Regions from separate parts of the Aromatoleum petrolei genome, predicted to be linked through region 1. Evidence: predicted binding sites of a transcription regulator. Region 1 holds the regulator's gene; the other holds the start of a gene.
What was found. The regulator FNR, encoded in region 1, switches genes on or off when oxygen is low (the NO sensors DNR and NnrR bind a similar motif). The targets are predictions, from matches to a motif close to TTGANCTAGNTCAA.

Region 1 (4,195 bases):
TTCTCCTCACCGCGATGCCACGCTGGCAGGGATATGACGAGATTGCGGAGGGCCGCTGGCTGTGGTCGTGGCGCCTGCTCGCAGCCGGTTGGGCGCTCGTTACCGTGGGGATGGTTGTGCCGGGCGTTGCCGTGGGCGGCTTGGTGTTCGTGCTCGCTGGATGGGGCGGGATGCAGCGCATCCTGTGGCAGGTCGCGCATCATGGCGACCTCGAGGCGCTGCATGCCCGCCTCGTGTGCTACGCAATGATCGCGGGCATGTTGGCCGTTCTTGCCTGGCTGAGTTTTGCGCTGAGCGGCGATCCGGTCTGGGCGCGCATCGCGATCGAGCTTGCGGTGTTCTGCTCGCTGCTGCCGGTGTTCTTCGGCGTGTGCCATCGCATGGTGCCCTTCTTCTCCAGCAGCGTGATCCCTTCCTACGTCATGGTGCGTCCGCTGTGGGTCATGGTGCTGGTCGTCGGCGGCAGCGTCACGCATGCCCTGATCGACGTCGCGGGATGGTTGTCGCTGCGCTGGATCGTCGACGTCCCCGCTGCCGTTGCCGCCCTGTGGCTGTCACGGCAGTGGCGGCCGGTGCCGGCGATGAAGGTACCCCTTCTGGGCATGCTCCACATCGGGTTTCTGTGGCTGGGAATCGCGCTGACGCTCTTCGCAATCCAGAGCGTGGCGTCGCTGCTGGGGTACAGCATCCTGGGCATGGCTCCACTGCATGCGCTGGGTGTCGGATTCTTCGGGTCCGTCCTGATGGCGATGGTGTCGCGGGTCACGCTCGGGCACTCGGGGCGCAAGCTCGCAGCAGATCGCCTGACCTGGGGGCTTTTCCTCGGTCTCGAAGCCGTGGTCGTCGTGCGGATCGCGGCCGAACTCGTCCCCACAGGCTGGTCGGCGCTCGTCATGCTGCTGGCTGTGCTAGGTTGGCTGGGCGTGTTCGGCGCCTGGGCGACGCGCTATCTGCCGATCTACTGGCGGCCGCGCAGCGACGGGCGCCCGGGTTGAGCGCATGTACCTGACGGTCAAGCACTTGCACATCCTGTGCGCGATTCTGAGCATCAGCGGCTTTCTGCTGCAGGGCGTGTGGATGATGCTGCGTAGCCCCCTGGTGGATCACCGCGTCACGCGCACTCTGCCGCATGTGATCGACACTGTGTTTCTCGGCAGCGCGATCACGTTGGCGACGATGAGCGGCCAGTACCCCTTGGTCGCGCCTTGGGTCACCGCAAAGGTTGTCGCGCTTGTCGGCTATATTCTTCTTGGGGCGACCGCGCTGCGCTGGGGACGCAACATGCGCGTCCGGGTAATGGCGCTGCTCGCGGCCCTGCTTGTCTTTTCATGGATCGTGTCGGTGGCGCTGAGCAAGAACCCGGCAGGATTCCTCGCGTTTGCCGGAGTTCTCCAATGACCGAATCGCTGATCCCTTCTTCACCCGGTTTCGAGACGCCTCTCGAGATGCTCGAGGCCTGCCATGAGCGCCTGCAGGCGCAGCTTGCGACCCTGGCACGGCTCGCCGCATGGCTGCCGGAGCATGGTCCCGACAAGCAGGCGCAGCAGGCGGCCGTCAACGTTATGCGTTACTTCGACGTCGCCGCCGTGAAGCATCATCAGGACGAGGAGGACGACCTTTTCCCCGTCCTGCGCGCGCGTGCCGATGAGGCCCGGCGTGCAGAACTCGGCGCGCTCATCGACTGGATCCTTGCCGATCACCAGAAGCTCTTTGCCGGCTGGGCGCGGATGCGCGCACGTCTCGAGCGCATTGCCGCCGGAGAAGGGGCCGATCTCACGGCTGCGGACGTCGACGCGTTTGCGGGCGCCTATCGCAGCCACATTGAGCGCGAGGAAGGCGAACTGCTGCCGATTGCGCGCAAGCTGCTGTCCGAAGAAGACATCGCCGCCCTGTCCGGCACGATGACTGCGCGACGGCGTCAATAACGCCCGCGGCCGGCGGACGTATGATGGTGGAAAACTCCTTCAGGGGCGCGGCGTGGGGTGCTGGATCAGCCGTTTCAGGCCGACGATGTCCAGAATGCGGATGTGCTTCTGCTGAACCGCGATCAGCCCTTCGTCCTGGAACTTCGAAAAGGCACGTGACACCGTCTCGAGCTTGAGGCCCAGATAGGAGCCGATCTCCTCGCGGGTCATGCGGAGGTGGAACTCCGCCGGAGAAAAGCCGCGTGCCGTGAAACGCTGGGACATGTTGAGCAGGAAGGCCGCCAGGCGCTCCTCCGCACGCATCGAGCCAAGGAGGGTCATCACGCCATGGTCGCGCACGATTTCGCGGCTCATCACTTTGTGGAACTGCAGCTGCAGTCCCTCGACCACGCGCGACAGTTCCTCGAGCTTGCTGTAGGCGATCACGCACACCTCGCTGTCTTCCAGCGCGATCGCGTTGCAGGAATGGGCTTCGGTGCTGATGCCGTCGAGTCCGAGCATTTCCCCGGTCATCTGGAACCCGGTGACCTGTTCGCGTCCGTCCTCGAGCAGCACGTCGGTCTTGAACGAGCCGGCGCGGATCGCGTAGATTGCCTCGAAAGGATCTCCCGCGCGATACAGGTGCTGCTGGCGCTTGATCTTGCGACGTGCGCCGACGAGTTCGTCGAGACGGTCGATTTCCGATTCCGACATCCCGAACGGCAGGCACAACTCGACCAGATTGCACTGGGAGCATGCGACCTTCAGACTCGCAACTGTAATCGGCACCGTCGCCTTCATTTGCACGATAATATTGTTCCTTCTACGACGACCGAGAAGTGGCAGGCGCCCGTCGGAATGTACCGTTGATCCACGTCAACCACGAAACTGCGGCTTTTTGAGATCGTACGGAATGCACTCAAGCGATACAACCATGACCAGTCAGAAAGACCTAGTTTTCGACCAGCAGTTGATTCGTCGGTTCGACATCAACGGGCCGCGCTACACGTCCTACCCGACGGCCGATCGCTTCGTCGAAGCGTTCGATGCCCGTGCGTTGCGGGACTGGCTGGCGCAGCGCGGTGTGGGCGGCGTGAGTAAACCGCTTTCATTATACTTCCACATCCCCTTCTGTAACACGATCTGCTATTACTGCGCGTGCAACAAGATCATCACCAAGGATCACGCGCGCTCGGCCAAGTACCTGAAATATCTCGATAAGGAAATCGAGATGCAGGCGGCCGCGCTGGGCGGCAGCCATCAGGTCACGCAGCTGCACTTGGGCGGCGGCACGCCGACCTTCCTGTCGCACGACGAGCTGCGCCAGCTCATGGACTCGGTGCGCAAGCGCTTCACGCTGGTGCCGAACGGCGAATACTCGATCGAGGTCGATCCTCGCAAGGTCGATTTCGATACGGTCAAGCTGCTGGCCGACCTTGGCTTCAACCGCATGAGTGTCGGTGTGCAGGACTTCAACGAGGACGTGCAGGAGGCGGTCAATCGCATCCAGAGCTACGACGAAACGAAGCTCGTGATCGACGCCGCCCGTGCCACCGGCTTCAAGTCGATCAGCATGGACCTGATCTACGGCCTGCCGCGCCAGAACATCATCAGCTTCAACCGCACGCTCGAACAGGTGCTGGAGCTGTCGCCCGATCGCATCTCGCTGTACAGCTACGCCCACCTGCCGGGCCTGTTCAAGCCGCAGCGGCGCATCGCGATCAACGACATGCCGACGTCCGACACCAAACTGCAGATCCTGCAGCTGGCGATTCGCCGCCTGACCGAGGCGGGCTATGTCTACATCGGCATGGACCACTTTGCGAAGCCGGACGACGAGCTGACGATCGCGCAGCGCCAGGGGCGCCTGCACCGGAATTTCCAGGGCTATTCGACGCAGGCCGAGTGCGACCTGCTGGCCTTCGGCGTCTCGGCGATCGGCAAGATCGGTCCGGTGTACTCGCAGAACGTGAAGACGCTCGACGAGTACTACGATGCCCTCGATCGCGACGAACTGCCCGTCCTGCGCGGCATCGAGCTCACCGCCGACGACCTGCTGCGCCGCTCGATCATCCAGGCCCTGATGTGCCATTTCGAGCTGTCGATCGACTCGATCGAGATCGCACACCTGATCAAGTTCGACGAGTATTTCGCCGACGAGCTCGAGGATCTCAAGGCGATGGAGGAAGCCGGGCTGCTGAAGGTCAGCGACAAGTGGATCAGCGTGCTGCCCCCGGGGCGTCTTCTGGTGCGGGGAATCGCAATGGTGTTCGACCGCTACCTGCGCGCCG
Region 2 (4,195 bases), 870 kb from region 1:
CGTCGCTGCATTCATGGAAAAGCGCAATCCGAATTTCAAGGGTGACTGAATGAGCGCACTCACCCAGGATGTGAAAGTCGTCGTGATCGGCGCCGGCGCGATGGGCAGCGGCATCGCCCAGGTCGCGGCGCGCGCGGGCCATACCGTGTATTTGTTCGACGGCCGCGCCGAGGCGATCGCCGCCGGGCGCGCGGCGATCGAGAAGGATCTGAAGTTCCTCGTGTCGAAGAACCGCCTCGACCAGGGCGAGGCGGCGGCGACGCTGGAGCGCGTCGTCCCCGTCGCGACACTGGCCGAGGCGGCGGATGCCGGTCTCGCGATCGAGGCGATCGTCGAGAACCTCGATGTGAAGCGCAAGCTCTTCGCCGAACTCGAAAGCATGCTCGGCGCGGACGCGATCATCGCCAGCAACACCTCGTCGCTGTCGATCAATGCGATGGCGGCGGGCCTCGCCCGTCCGGGGCGGTTGGTGGGTCTGCACTTCTTCAACCCCGCGCCGCGCATGGCGCTGGTGGAGGTGGTGTCGGGGCTGGCGACCGATCGCGAGGTTGCCGAGTGCCTGTACGCGACGGCGCGTGCCTGGGGCAAGGTGCCCGTGCATGCGGCCTCGACCCCCGGCTTCATCGTGAACCGCGTCGCGCGCCCATACTACGCCGAGGCGCTGCGCGTGCTCGCCGAGCACGAGGCCAGCCCGGCGACGCTGGACGCCATCCTGCGCGAGGGCTGCGGCTTCGCGATGGGCCCCTTCGAGCTGATGGACCTGATCGGCCACGACGTGAACTTCGCGGTCACGAAATCGGTGTTCGAGGCTTACTTCTGCGACCGTCGTTTCGCCCCGAGCCCGCTCCAGCAGGAGTTGGTCGCCGCCGGCCGGCTCGGCCGCAAGACCGGGCGCGGGATCTATGAATACGGCGAGCTCGCCGCCAAGGCGCTGCCGCAGGACGAAGCGCCGCAGGACGGCGAACCGCGCGTCACCGTGGTCGGCGACATCGGCGCCGCCGCGCCGCTGCTGGCGCGCCTGGAGGCGGCCGGGATCGAAGTCCGGCGCGAGGCCGGCATGCACGGCAGACGTGGCTGGATGCAGATCGGCGCGGCGCGTGTGGCGCTGACCGACGGACGCACCGCAACCATTCGCTCGGACGAGGAGCAGGTGCCGAACCTCGTGCTGTTCGACCTGTGCCTCGACTACTCGACCAGCACCCGCATCGCGCTCACGCGCGCCGACCAGTGCGGTTTGGGCGCGCTGCGCGTGGTCACCGGCACCTTCCAGAAGGCGGGCTTCAAGGTCAGCGTGATCGACGACGTCGCCGGGCTGATCGCGCTGCGCACGGTGGCGATGCTCGCCAACGAGGCGGCCGACGCCGTGCTGCAGCGGGTGGCGAGCGCGCGCGACGTGGATACCGCGATGCGCCATGGCACCAACTACCCCAAGGGCGGCCCGCTTGCGTGGGCCGACCAGCTCGGCGCCGATTTCGTCGTCGAAGTGCTCGCGAACCTCAAGGACCACTACGGCGAGGAGCGCTACCGCGTGTCGCCGCTGCTGCGCCGCAAGGCCTGCAACAGGGAGGCGATGTATGACTGAGGCCGGCTACCGCGATCTCACGAACGGGCTCGATCCCCAGTTGGTTGCCGAGCGCGTGCGCGACGGCATGTCGGAGAACGACCGCGTGCTTCACGCCAACGGCCTCCGCTTCGAAGCTGTCGGGCCCGGCTACGCGAAGGTGACGATGACGGTGCGCGAGGACATGCTCAACGGCTTCGACATCTGCCACGGCGGCTTCATCACGCTGCTCGCCGACACCGCCTTCGCCTACGCGTGCAACAGCGGCAATGAGCAGACCGTCGCGTCCGGCATCAGCCTCGACTTCATGGCGCCTGGCCGTCCCGGCGAGGTGTTGTGCGCGGAGGCGAAGGAAGTGTTCGCTGCGGGGCGCACCGGCGTGTACGACATCAGCGTCACCAACCCGAAGGGCGAGCTGATCGCGGTAATGCGCGGCAAGTCCTATCGGCTGAAGGGGAGAGCGGTCGTCGAGTTGTGAGTGGATGCACGAGTGGAATTGTGAATGAGGTTTGACGCGGGTCACCCGGGATTCCCTAAGTTTGGGGAATAATCCCAACCTCATATGAAATCCGCGCAAACCGAAGAAACCACGAGGAGAGAGAGCAATGCCCGTCAAGATTCCGTCGCCCGGCGACCTGGAAGCGATCGAAAAGGCCAGCCAGGATGAACTGCGCGCACTGCAGCTGGAGCGCCTGAAGTGGAGCGTGCGCCACGCATACGAGAACGTGCCGCACTATCGCAAGGCCTTCGACGCCCAGGGTGTGCACCCGGACGACCTGAAAACGCTCGCGGACCTCGCCAAATTTCCCTTCACGGCGAAGAACGACCTGCGTGACAACTACCCCTTCGGCATGTTTGCGGTGCCGCGCGAGAAGATCGCGCGCGTGCATGCATCCTCGGGCACGACGGGCAAGCCGACGGTGGTGGGCTACACGCTGAAGGACATCGACACTTGGGCCAACCTCGTCGCGCGCTCGATCCGCGCGGCCGGCGGCCGCGCCGGCGACATGGTGCATGTGGCCTACGGCTACGGCCTGTTCACGGGCGGGCTGGGCGCGCACTACGGTGCCGAGCGGCTCGGCTGCACCGTCGTGCCGATGTCCGGCGGCCAGACCGAGAAGCAGATCCAGCTGATCCAGGATTTCCGCCCCGACATCATCATGGTGACGCCCAGCTACATGCTCACCGTGCTCGACGAGATGGAGCGCATGGGCATCGACCCGCACCAGACCTCGCTCAAGATCGGCATCTTCGGCGCCGAGCCATGGACGCAGGCGATGCGCGAGGCGATGGAGGCGCGTGCCGGCCTCGACGCGGTCGACATCTACGGCCTGTCGGAGGTGATGGGGCCGGGTGTGGCGAACGAGTGCGTCGAGGCCAAGGACGGCCCGGTGATCTGGGAGGACCACTTCTACCCTGAGATCATCGACCCGCACACCGGCGAGGTGCTGCCGGACGGCTCGGAAGGCGAGTTGGTGTTCACCACGCTGACCAAGGAAGCGATGCCGGTGATCCGCTACCGCACCCGCGACCTCACGCGCCTGCTGCCGCCCACCGCGCGCAGCATGCGTCGCATGGCGAAGATCACCGGTCGCAGCGACGACATGCTGATCATCCGCGGTGTGAACCTCTTCCCGACCCAGGTCGAGGAATTGATCTGCAAGAACCCCAAGCTCGCGCCGCAGTACCTGCTGGAGGTCGACAAGGACGGCCACATGGACACGCTCACCGTGAAGGTCGAGATCAACCCCGAAGCCGATGTCGGCCGCCACCCCGAGCAGAAGGAGGCGATCGCAAAGCAGCTGCAGCACGACATCAAGACCTTCATCGGTGTCTCGGCGAAGGTGCATGTGTGCGAGCCCTTCGCGATCGAACGCGTGACGATCGGCAAGGCGAAACGGGTGGTCGATCGCAGGCCCAAGGAATAAGCGCGCCAGGGGCGCAGCCCCGTGGCTGCGCGCCGCACGAGACAAGGAAGGAGGAGACAAGAGCATGTACACCCAAGCACTGGACATCCCGCAGCAGAACGCCGACAAAGGCCCGCGCGCGGTCGAGAATCCCGAGTACCAGGCCGAGTTCGATGCGAAGATCGACGCCGGCGGCTACATCGAGGCCAAGGATTGGATGCCCGAGGCCTACCGCAAGACGCTGGTCCGCCAGATCAGCCAGCACGCGCATTCCGAGATCGTCGGCATGCTGCCCGAGGGCAACTGGATCACGCGCGCGCCGACCCTGAAGCGCAAGGCGATCCTGCTCGCCAAGGTGCAGGACGAGGGCGGCCACGGCCTCTACCTCTACGCCGCGGCCGAGACGCTGGGCGTGTCGCGCGACGAACTGCTCGACGCGCTGCACACCGGCAAGGCCAAGTACAGCTCGATCTTCAACTACCCGACGCTCACCTGGGCGGACATCGGCGTGATCGGCTGGCTGGTCGATGGCGCGGCGATCATGAACCAGATCCCGCTGTGCAAGTGCAGCTACGGCCCCTATGCGCGCGCCATGGTGCGCATCTGCAAGGAGGAGTCCTTTCACCAGCGCCAGGGCTACGACCTGCTGCTGACGATGATGAAGGGCACCGACGAGCAGCGTGCGATGGTGCAGGACGCGGTAAACCGCTGGTGGTGGCCGTCGATC

Region 2: a site for FNR is predicted at 2,071-2,084, ahead of paaK (phenylacetate--CoA ligase PaaK). Genes of this name have one in related genera too.

The regions. Positions count from the first base shown of each region.
Region 1 covers NZ_CP059560.1:3,952,586-3,956,780, forward strand. Annotated here, with positions in the region: gene ToN1_RS17995 (NnrS family protein) at 1-995, shown strand, start outside; gene ToN1_RS18000 (SirB2 family protein) at 1,000-1,398, shown strand; gene ToN1_RS18005 (hemerythrin domain-containing protein) at 1,395-1,925, shown strand; gene fnr (fumarate/nitrate reduction transcriptional regulator Fnr) at 1,965-2,705, opposite strand; gene hemN (oxygen-independent coproporphyrinogen III oxidase) at 2,839-4,195, shown strand, end outside.
Region 2 covers NZ_CP059560.1:3,085,992-3,090,186, forward strand. Annotated here, with positions in the region: gene paaG (2-(1,2-epoxy-1,2-dihydrophenyl)acetyl-CoA isomerase PaaG) at 1-49, shown strand, start outside; gene paaH (3-hydroxyacyl-CoA dehydrogenase PaaH) at 50-1,582, shown strand; gene paaI (hydroxyphenylacetyl-CoA thioesterase PaaI) at 1,575-2,039, shown strand; gene paaK (phenylacetate--CoA ligase PaaK) at 2,167-3,489, shown strand; gene paaA (1,2-phenylacetyl-CoA epoxidase subunit PaaA) at 3,554-4,195, shown strand, end outside.